Regions from separate parts of the Leptolyngbya sp. AS-A5 genome, predicted to be linked through region 1. Evidence: predicted binding sites of a transcription regulator. Region 1 holds the regulator's gene; the other holds the start of a gene.
What was found. The regulator HrcA, encoded in region 1, represses chaperone genes, less so after heat shock. The targets are predictions, from matches to a motif close to ANTTAGCACTCNNNANTNNNGAGTGCTAANT.

Region 1 (4,429 bases):
GAACTGTTTTAGTACATCGTTGAGCTATTTTTGCTCATCAAACCCGTGTTTACCGATCAACGTTGCGCTTTTCTTGAGAACGATCGTGCTAAAAACACTGAGCTTTGCTCGATTGCCTTAGCACGATCGCTTCTTCACTGGTTTAAGCTTCAGCACGCTCCTTGGCAAATTGCTTACGCAGACGGTGAATTCCACCCAGCAGACCAGAAACGGCTAACCCTGGAAGTGGCGTAAATCCAAAGGGTACAGGCGTTGCGGCAGCCCCGATTTGGAGAGTGTCAATGACCCCTCCATTATCGCTGCTAGCGATGGAAACTTGGATTTCGTCAAATCCGCTGCTTCCTGTAAATCCATAGAAGTTGTTAGACCCAGAGAAGCCAGTATTAGCATTGAATGTTTCTACCGCTACGCCATTCAGTAAAGCAGTAAAGGTTGCTGTTCCTGCCACAGTTACCATTGCGAACGCTGCACCGCTCCGAGGAGTGCTGAATCGAATAGAAAAAGGATTTTGTGCACCAGAACCAAGACCGCTTGAGAAATTTGTCAAGTTTCGACCAGTGATATTACTACCGCTGCTCCAGGTCGAAGCGAAAAGGTTGGAAAATGTCACTCCTGGGTATTGGTTGGTAATGACAGTTGTATCACCAACAGTAAGATCGTTGAAATCGATCGTTTGAGCCGGATTTGAAATTCCAGATGACGCTCCATTAATCGCTAACGCATGAGCCGGGGCAACATCAACACTCGAGGCTGCGATCGCGATCGTCGCTCAAATCGGAGCGACGATCGTACTCCTCACAATAGAATTCATCGTTTAACACCTAGCTAGGGGAATAAAACTATTTTGTCGCTCGCCCAACTTGCGACATCCATAGTTCTACTCACCTTTTCCCTGCATCTTTTGAGAAAATACGGGACATATACCCAAGCCAATTTCCGTCCTATGCCCTTTTCTCAAATCACTGTTCAAGACCTCGCCCAATGCCTCGATAATCCCAATATTCAATTCGTCGATGTGCGCGAACCCTGGGAAGTAGAAACCGCCTCGCTCCAGCCGTTTCAAAACCTGCCGCTCAGCCAATTCTCCGAATGGTCAGAGCAAATTCACAGCAAGCTCGATCCAGAAACGGAAACCTTAGTGCTTTGTCATCACGGAGTACGATCGGCGCAGATGTGCCACTGGCTAACTCAGCAAGGATTTACCAATGTAAAAAACATTTCCGGTGGAATCGACGCCTATTCCGCGGCGGTCGATCGCTCAATTCCCCGGTATTAGTACGATTCCGTCGGTTTTGCTACGATGCGTGACCCAAATCTAAAGTAAAAATAAGGGAAATGCTATCTTAGTCTCAATCCGATAAAACGCGATCGTTCTTGAAAATGTCCTTAAATCCTCCGCTTAATAACCGTCAACAACGAGTTCTCTGGGCAACCGTGAGGCATTACATTGCCACGGCAGAACCTGTGGGATCAGGCGCATTGGTCAAAGAGTACAATCTCAGCGTCAGTTCTGCCACAATCCGCAATGCGATGGGACACCTGGAAAAAGTCGGACTCCTGTTTCAGCCCCACACTTCAGCAGGTCGAGTGCCCTCAGATTCGGGCTATCGGATCTATGTCGATCAGTTGATTCAACCCTCGCCAGGAATCGCTGTTCAACTAGAGCAAATCCTGAGCGATCGCCTCAACTGGGACAAATGGAGTTTTGAAGCCGTCCTCAAAGGAGCCGCGCAAATTCTTTCAACTCTGAGCGGCTATATTGCAATCGTCACCCTGCCAATGACGAACACAACGCAAATCCGGCATCTTCAACTGATCCAGGTTGATTCGGCTCACGTCATGCTGATTCTGGTAACGGATACTTACGAAACCCAATCGGTATTAATGGAGATACCGCCCTCAGATCTTGATGCCGAAAGCGTCGATCGAGAGTTGAAAATTCTTTCAAACTTCTTATCCGAACAGTTGCGCGGTCGATCGCTCTCAGAAATCCAGCGGTTAGACTGGGGCGAACTGGGGCGGGAGTTCGATCGCTATAGTTCGCTCTTGACTTCTGTGCTTGCGGATCTATTACACCGCCTAGCACAATCGGCTTTACCGTCGCAGTTGATGATTAGCGGCGTTTCGGAAGTGCTAAGACACCCAGAATTTTCAGAACTGAATCAAGTGCAAATGATTCTGCAACTGCTTGAAGAAGAACAAGATCAGCTTGTACCACTCATTTTTGATCAGCCCGATTCAGACGGTCGGCGCGTTTCGATTCGGATTGGTTCAGAAAATCCACTAGAGCCGATTCGGGCTTGCTCATTAATCTCATCGACCTACAATCGCGGAACGGTTCCCGTCGGAAGCATTGGCGTTTTAGGCCCGACTCGAATGCTGTACGAAGATACGATCGCCCTTGTTGAAGCCACTGCCGATTATCTCTCGGAGATGCTGAGCTAGTTCCGAAAATATCCCAATCGTCGCCAGTATTGTTGCACTCGTGCTTCCCATTGCTGCCAATACTCGTCGATCGCGCTTGGCTCAAACCAAAAGATCTCCGCAGGCGTTTCCGGAATCGCAACGACCAGCAAGGCATGACAGAGGTTGAGGCTATACTCGCGATATAGCTGGTTCACTGCTCCACAATATGCTACTAACTGAAGTGGATAATCATACAAGCGATCGACCGTTTTCTTGGGTCGATCGCTTGTTTTCCATTCACAAATGCAGGGCACGCCTTCATAACTGGCAACGCAATCGACCACTCCGGCATATCCCAATTGATCGTGAATCACCACCCCTTCAATCAATCGCACTTGCTCGATCTCTTTCAGCACAGGTTCAACACTCTCCCAATACGGGCGAATGGTCTCTGGACAATCGACCTCTTGCCCTTGCAGGAATTTCTGAATGTAGCGATGCGTTCCGGTGCCGCGCCGACTCGCGGTTTTGGTAATTTCTGTTGCCTGCTCGACTCCAACTCGCTGCTGCCAGTTAAATAAGCGCTCTCGGTCTTCACGCGGCTTTGTCGCATTCAGAATCGTGGTCACACTGGGAATACGATCGCCATTCGCATCGACATAAAACTGTTTGCCCGCTTCTCGGACAGATTTGGACGCATAGCGCGGCAGTTCAGACACCATTGATTCCTCAAAAATTGCTCTCGATCGTACCTAAAAAATCAGGCGTTGAATCCCTCAAATTTCTAGCTTCCTCAACCACTTTGAAAACTGTCCTAAGTTCAGAAACTTCTGCGGAAACCTAACGGTCATTGTTGAATATAAAGCGTAGAGAACTGAGCCAAAATGCTGCACTTCAAACAAAGTTAAAGATAGTTCTTTAGCCGGATGCAGGAACTTTTTAGCTCATTCAAACATCTACGTAACTAACAAGAAAAAACTCTCTCTCGCTTGGGAACAGCTACCTATGTATAGCACTGTAAAATCTGGTTTAGCTTTGACTTTGGCACTCGGTACGATCGCAGGTGCAGCAGCTCCAATGATTATGGTAGCACCTGCTTCGGCTCAAGCAGCCTTCTCTGATGTTGCTTCGGATAACTGGGCTTCTCCATTTATTCAAGAATTGGCTTCTCGTAACATTATTGCTGGATTTCCTGATGGCACATTTCGCCCGAATGATCCGGTGACTCGCGCTCAATTCGCTGCAATTCTTCTCAAAGCATTTCCGAATGCGCCACGAGTAAATACACCGATCAATTTCTCTGATGTTCCCAGCAATTATTGGGGACTTCAAGCGATTCGGAACGCCTATGCAACAGGATTTCTTGCAGGATTTCCAGGCGGAACATTTCGACCGAATGACAATATCCCTCGTGCTCAAGCTTTGGTGTCTCTGTCAAACGGTCTGAGATACGCTAGCACTCAACCTGCTGACTCTGTGCTTCAGGTTTACACCGATGCGTCCAACATTCCTGGCTATGCTCGCAACAGCATTGCCGCCGCCACCGAACGCCGCATTGTCGTCAACTACCCGGATGTCCGCTTCCTCAACCCGAACCAAGTCGCAACCCGTGCGGATGTCGCTGCCTTCGTTTATCAGGCATTAGTCAGTTCTGGACAGGTCGCCGCAATTCAATCGCCTTACATTGTCGGTCAAGCGCCAACGCAGCCTCAAGCGATCAATATTCCTGCTGGAACTGCAATCCCGGTTCGCTACGATCGCGCCGACAAGATCCTGCTTGCGAAAAACGAACCGCAACCCACCCCGGTTACGCTCACCGTGGCTCAAAACATTGTGACCTCTGACGGAACAGTTTTGATTCCATCGGGTAGCCAAATTGCTGGTCAGCTCACGGTTTCTCAAGGTGCAGCCCAGTTCACCGCCTCGGAACTCATCCTGGCAAATGGCCAGCGAGTCGCGATCGCGGCAACTTCTGACCCGATTACAACGACAGAAACGGTGCGTCGTGGTGCAAGTACAGGCA
Region 2 (4,429 bases), on a different contig from region 1:
CTGTTGGTAAAGCGAAACTGCGCCAACCAGTTCATCATTACCGACCAAATCTTCGAGCGGACAGCCCAGTTGATCCGCCACGCTTTGCACGATCGCACCCGCACAGACGGTATCTTCGAGCGCGAATGATCCTTCCCAGCCAGCCCCGACGATCCAAACCGTTTCGGGTTGATGCTCGACCAGATATTTCACGACAGCGTGACGATTAACCAATGCCGCTGCCAATACAGTCGGACAAGCTTGAATTTTCTGGAGGGCGCGAGTTCCGTTTGTGGTGCTAATAAACAGTTGTTTTCCGCTCATCAAATCGGGCGTACAGTCGAGCGGCGAGTTACCGAGATCGCAGCCTTCTACCTTGCTTCCGCCTCGTTCTCCTGCCCGTAAACGCTTCTCCGGGGGTAGCGCCTCGCTTTCTTGGACGAGCTTCTCCATATCGCTGAAAACATGAACTGCATCCGCTCCAGCAAACAGAGCAGTCGCGATCGTGCTGGTTGCTCGCAGTACATCAATCGCGATCGCACAATCAGCAGCGTTTTGTCCAGGTGTGAGTTCGGGCGTGTGGAATACTGAAAATTTCATAGGGTGTAGAGTGTAGTGACTGCGGCAGGAAAACTTCAGGTGAAGAGGAGTCGCCGCTTTCAGGATACTAAATACAAAGACAGAAGACGAAATATATCTTAACGGGGTTGTTATAGATTCTACTCAATGATAGCTCAAAGTGGCTATTGGAAATATAATATGCAGCATTGCTTTCGTTCGCTCCATTTGCGCTTTGAGGAGTCGTAATGATTCTTGAGCAAAACTAGATTCCCTCACCGCTTAGGATGTTTCTAGAGTCAAACCTAATTCTCGAAGGTGTAGAAGCGATCATGTCACAGCGCCCAATTATTCTTGGTATCGTTGGCGATAGTGCGGCTGGGAAGACGACGCTAACTCGTGGAATTGCTCAAGTGCTGGGTGAAGAGAACGTAACGATCATTTGCACCGATGATTATCACAAGTACGATCGCGCTCAACGCGCTCAGATTGGCATCACTGCCCTGCACCCGGACTGTAATCATCTAGACATTATGCAGCAGCATTTAGCGCTGTTGCGATCGGGTCAGCCCATTCTCAAGCCAAATTACAGCCACAAGACTGGAACGTTTGAAGCCCCCACCTATATCAAGCCGAATCGCTTCATCATTATCGAAGGCTTGCTAGGGTATTCGACTCGTACAGCCCGCGATTGCTATGACGTGAAGGTATACCTTGCGCCGCCAGAATCCCTGAGAGCGCAATGGAAAATTAAACGCGATACGCAAAAACGGGGTTACACCGAAGAGCAAGTTTTAGAAGAGTTACGCAAGCGCGAACCGGATTCAGCCGAGTATATTCGTCCGCAACGGGCTTGGGCGGATATGGTCGTCAGTTTTTGTCCACCGGAGCCGTCTCCGAATGTGAATGGTCACTTAAATGTGAAATTGGTGCTACGTCCTACGATTCCGCATCCGGAGCTGACGCGAGTGGTTGGGGATGACGCACCCACACGATCGGCGATTCGATTGGGACTCGATCGCGATATGAGTAAACCTGTCGATGTGTTGGAGATTGACGGACACGCAACAAAAGATCAGGTTGTGGATCTAGAGCACTTTATTTGCGATGAGCTTCCGGCACTGTCGAATGTGTGCAATCCGACTGGTGATACTGAATTAGGGAAGGTATCGGGAACCACGGGCGAGATGATCCAGAGCTATCCCTTAGCCATGACGCAATTGTTGATTGTGTATCACATGCTCAAGGCAACGAAAGCGCTCTAAGGTTGGCTTTCGACATCAGGCGATAGGCTGACGGGCGGACGTTCGATTTCTCCTTCGCTGTAGCCCAGATCGTAGAAACTGGCGGCTTGTGGGTCATGCTCTGGGGGGTTCTTCGATCGACCCGCCCAAGCGTCCTCTTTTCCGCGATCAAACCAGTCTTGGTCAAACATAGTATCGCTACCACTCAGCATGATTAGATTGCTCCTGATACGAACTTTGACCCAATTTAAATTCTTGCAAGCGTGAATGTATCACTCCAATGGTGAGTTATCGAGAAGCTGACTGAATCCTATCGAGATCATTATTCCAGAGCATTAAACTCCGATCGATATCTCACAATTCCCTCACAGCTATCTAACACACTGCTTTCTAACTCCAGCACCATAAACGCTTCATCTGGGACTGTGTACTCACATCTCAATCCCTTACGCTTAGCTGGAATAAACCCAAAGCGCGAATAATATTCAGGATGACCTAGCACGACAACCGCTTTGCAGCCTAAGCGATCGCACTCCGTTAAACCCTGTTGAATCAGCAATGTTCCAATGCCTTGTCGCTGATAATTGGGTAGAACTGCGACGGGTGCAAGTCCGAAAATAAATAGAGCAGTGTTGTCGATCGCGACTGGACTAAAGAAGATGTGCCCAACAATTTGATCGGATGCAACTGCAACAAGGGAAAGGGTTGGGGTAATGGGGCGCAATCGATCGACTAAATCTGCCTCTCCCGATCGCCCAAACGCAGCAATATTTACTCGACGGACTGCTTCGATATCTTCCAGTCTTTCCGCTCGAACTTGCATAACACCCTTAAAACAGCAATCTCCCAATCAGGATACCTTGAGCAGCCCGATAATCGTCATCGTTCCTTCCGCAACCCCTTCGTTCGGTAAGCCGTACTCTTTCTAAAGTTGCATTCGATCGCTGGCTTCGCTAAATTAGCACTCAGGGAGAGAGAGTGCTAACTCAAAACCCCAAAAGCCTGTAGACTGGTAAACGTTGAAAAAAACCGACAGGCGAATTGGTTGAATCGTGTATTCAGCCGCAAGTATTTGATCGTTTGTTGCTCATCTAGATTGTTGGAGGATTTGTATGGCAGCCATCTCTCTTAGCGTGTCCACCGTAAAACCGTTGGGCGATCGCGTGTTCGTGAAAGTGAGCGAAGCTGAAGAAAGAACCGCAGGAGGTATCTTCCTGCCTGATAACGCTAAGGAAAAGCCCCAAGTCGGTGAAATCGTAGCGGTAGGTAGCGGCAAGCTCAACGAAAAGGGCGAACGTCAACCGATGGAAGTCGAAATTGGTAACAAAGTGCTGTACTCCAAGTACGCAGGAACCGACATCAAGCTCGGTGGCGACGAGTACGTTTTGCTGTCTGAAAAAGACATCTTGGCAGTCGTTTCATAGTTTTCTTGACTCTCTCTTTTCTGTAAACCTTACAAGGCTTTCAACACATTATGGCTAAGCGCATCATTTACAACGAAAACGCTCGTCGTGCTCTAGAGCGCGGTATGGACATCCTCGCCGAAGCCGTTGCCGTCACCTTGGGACCTAAAGGTCGCAACGTGGTTCTGGAGAAGAAGTTCGGTGCACCTCAAATTGTGAACGACGGTGTAACGATCGCAAAAGAAATCGAACTCGAAGATCACGTTGAAAACACAGGTGTTGCCTTGATTCGTCAAGCAGCTTCTAAAACCAATGATGCGGCTGGAGACGGAACTACGACTGCAACCGTTTTGGCACATGCGATCGTCAAAGAAGGAATGCGGAACGTTGCCGCTGGCGCAAACGCAATTCTTTTGAAGCGCGGCATGGACAAAGCAACAACTTTCTTAGTAGACAAGATTGCTGCTCATGCGCGTCCGGTTGAAGACTCAAAAGCGATCGCACAAGTCGGTACAATCTCTGCCGGAAACGATGAAGAAGTTGGTCAAATGATCGCTTCGGCAATGGATAAAGTCGGTAAAGAAGGCGTAATCTCGCTGGAAGAAGGTAAGTCGATGACGACTGAACTCGAAGTCACCGAAGGGATGCGCTTCGACAAAGGTTACATTTCGCCCTACTTCGCAACCGACACCGAGCGGATGGAAGCAGTGATGGATGAGCCGTTCTTGCTGATCACCGACAAGAAGATTACTTTGGTTCAAGACCTCGTTCCGGTTCTCGAACAAGTTGCTCGCGCAGGTCGTCCGTTGATCATCATTGCAGAAGACATCGAGAAAGAAGCACTGGCGACTCTGGTTGTGAACCGTCTGCGTGGTGTTCTGAACGTTGCCGCAGTGAAGGCTCCTGGCTTTGGCGATCGTCGTAAAGCAATGCTCGAAGATATCGCAGTTCTTACGGGCGGTCAGTTGATCACCGAAGATGCAGGTCTGAAGCTTGACACCACCAAGCTCGATCAATTGGGTAAAGCGCGTCGTGTCACCATCACCAAGGAAACCACGACGATCGTTGCTGAAGGCAATGAAGCGCAAGTGAAAGCTCGCGTCGAGCAAATCCGCCGTCAAATGGACGAAACCGATTCTTCCTACGACAAGGAAAAGCTGCAAGAGCGCTTGGCTAAGTTGGCGGGTGGTGTTGCAGTGATCAAAGTTGGTGCAGCAACCGAAACCGAAATGAAGGATCGCAAGC

Region 2: the regulator HrcA is predicted to act here: its motif matches at 2,738-2,768, upstream of groES (co-chaperone GroES).

The regions. Positions count from the first base shown of each region.
Region 1 is NZ_JAMPLL010000013.1:50,415-54,843, forward strand. It holds gene NC980_RS15785 (hypothetical protein) at 143-457, opposite strand; gene NC980_RS15790 (rhodanese-like domain-containing protein) at 944-1,276, shown strand; gene hrcA (heat-inducible transcriptional repressor HrcA) at 1,381-2,445, shown strand; gene NC980_RS15800 (PD-(D/E)XK nuclease family protein) at 2,442-3,128, opposite strand; gene NC980_RS15805 (S-layer homology domain-containing protein) at 3,412-4,429, shown strand, end outside.
Region 2 is NZ_JAMPLL010000014.1:55,008-59,436, forward strand. It holds gene NC980_RS16390 (2-phosphosulfolactate phosphatase family protein) at 1-579, opposite strand, end outside; gene NC980_RS16395 (phosphoribulokinase) at 870-1,802, shown strand; gene NC980_RS16400 (hypothetical protein) at 1,799-1,993, opposite strand; gene NC980_RS16405 (N-acetyltransferase) at 2,104-2,604, opposite strand; gene groES (co-chaperone GroES) at 2,894-3,205, shown strand; gene groL (chaperonin GroEL) at 3,256-4,429, shown strand, end outside.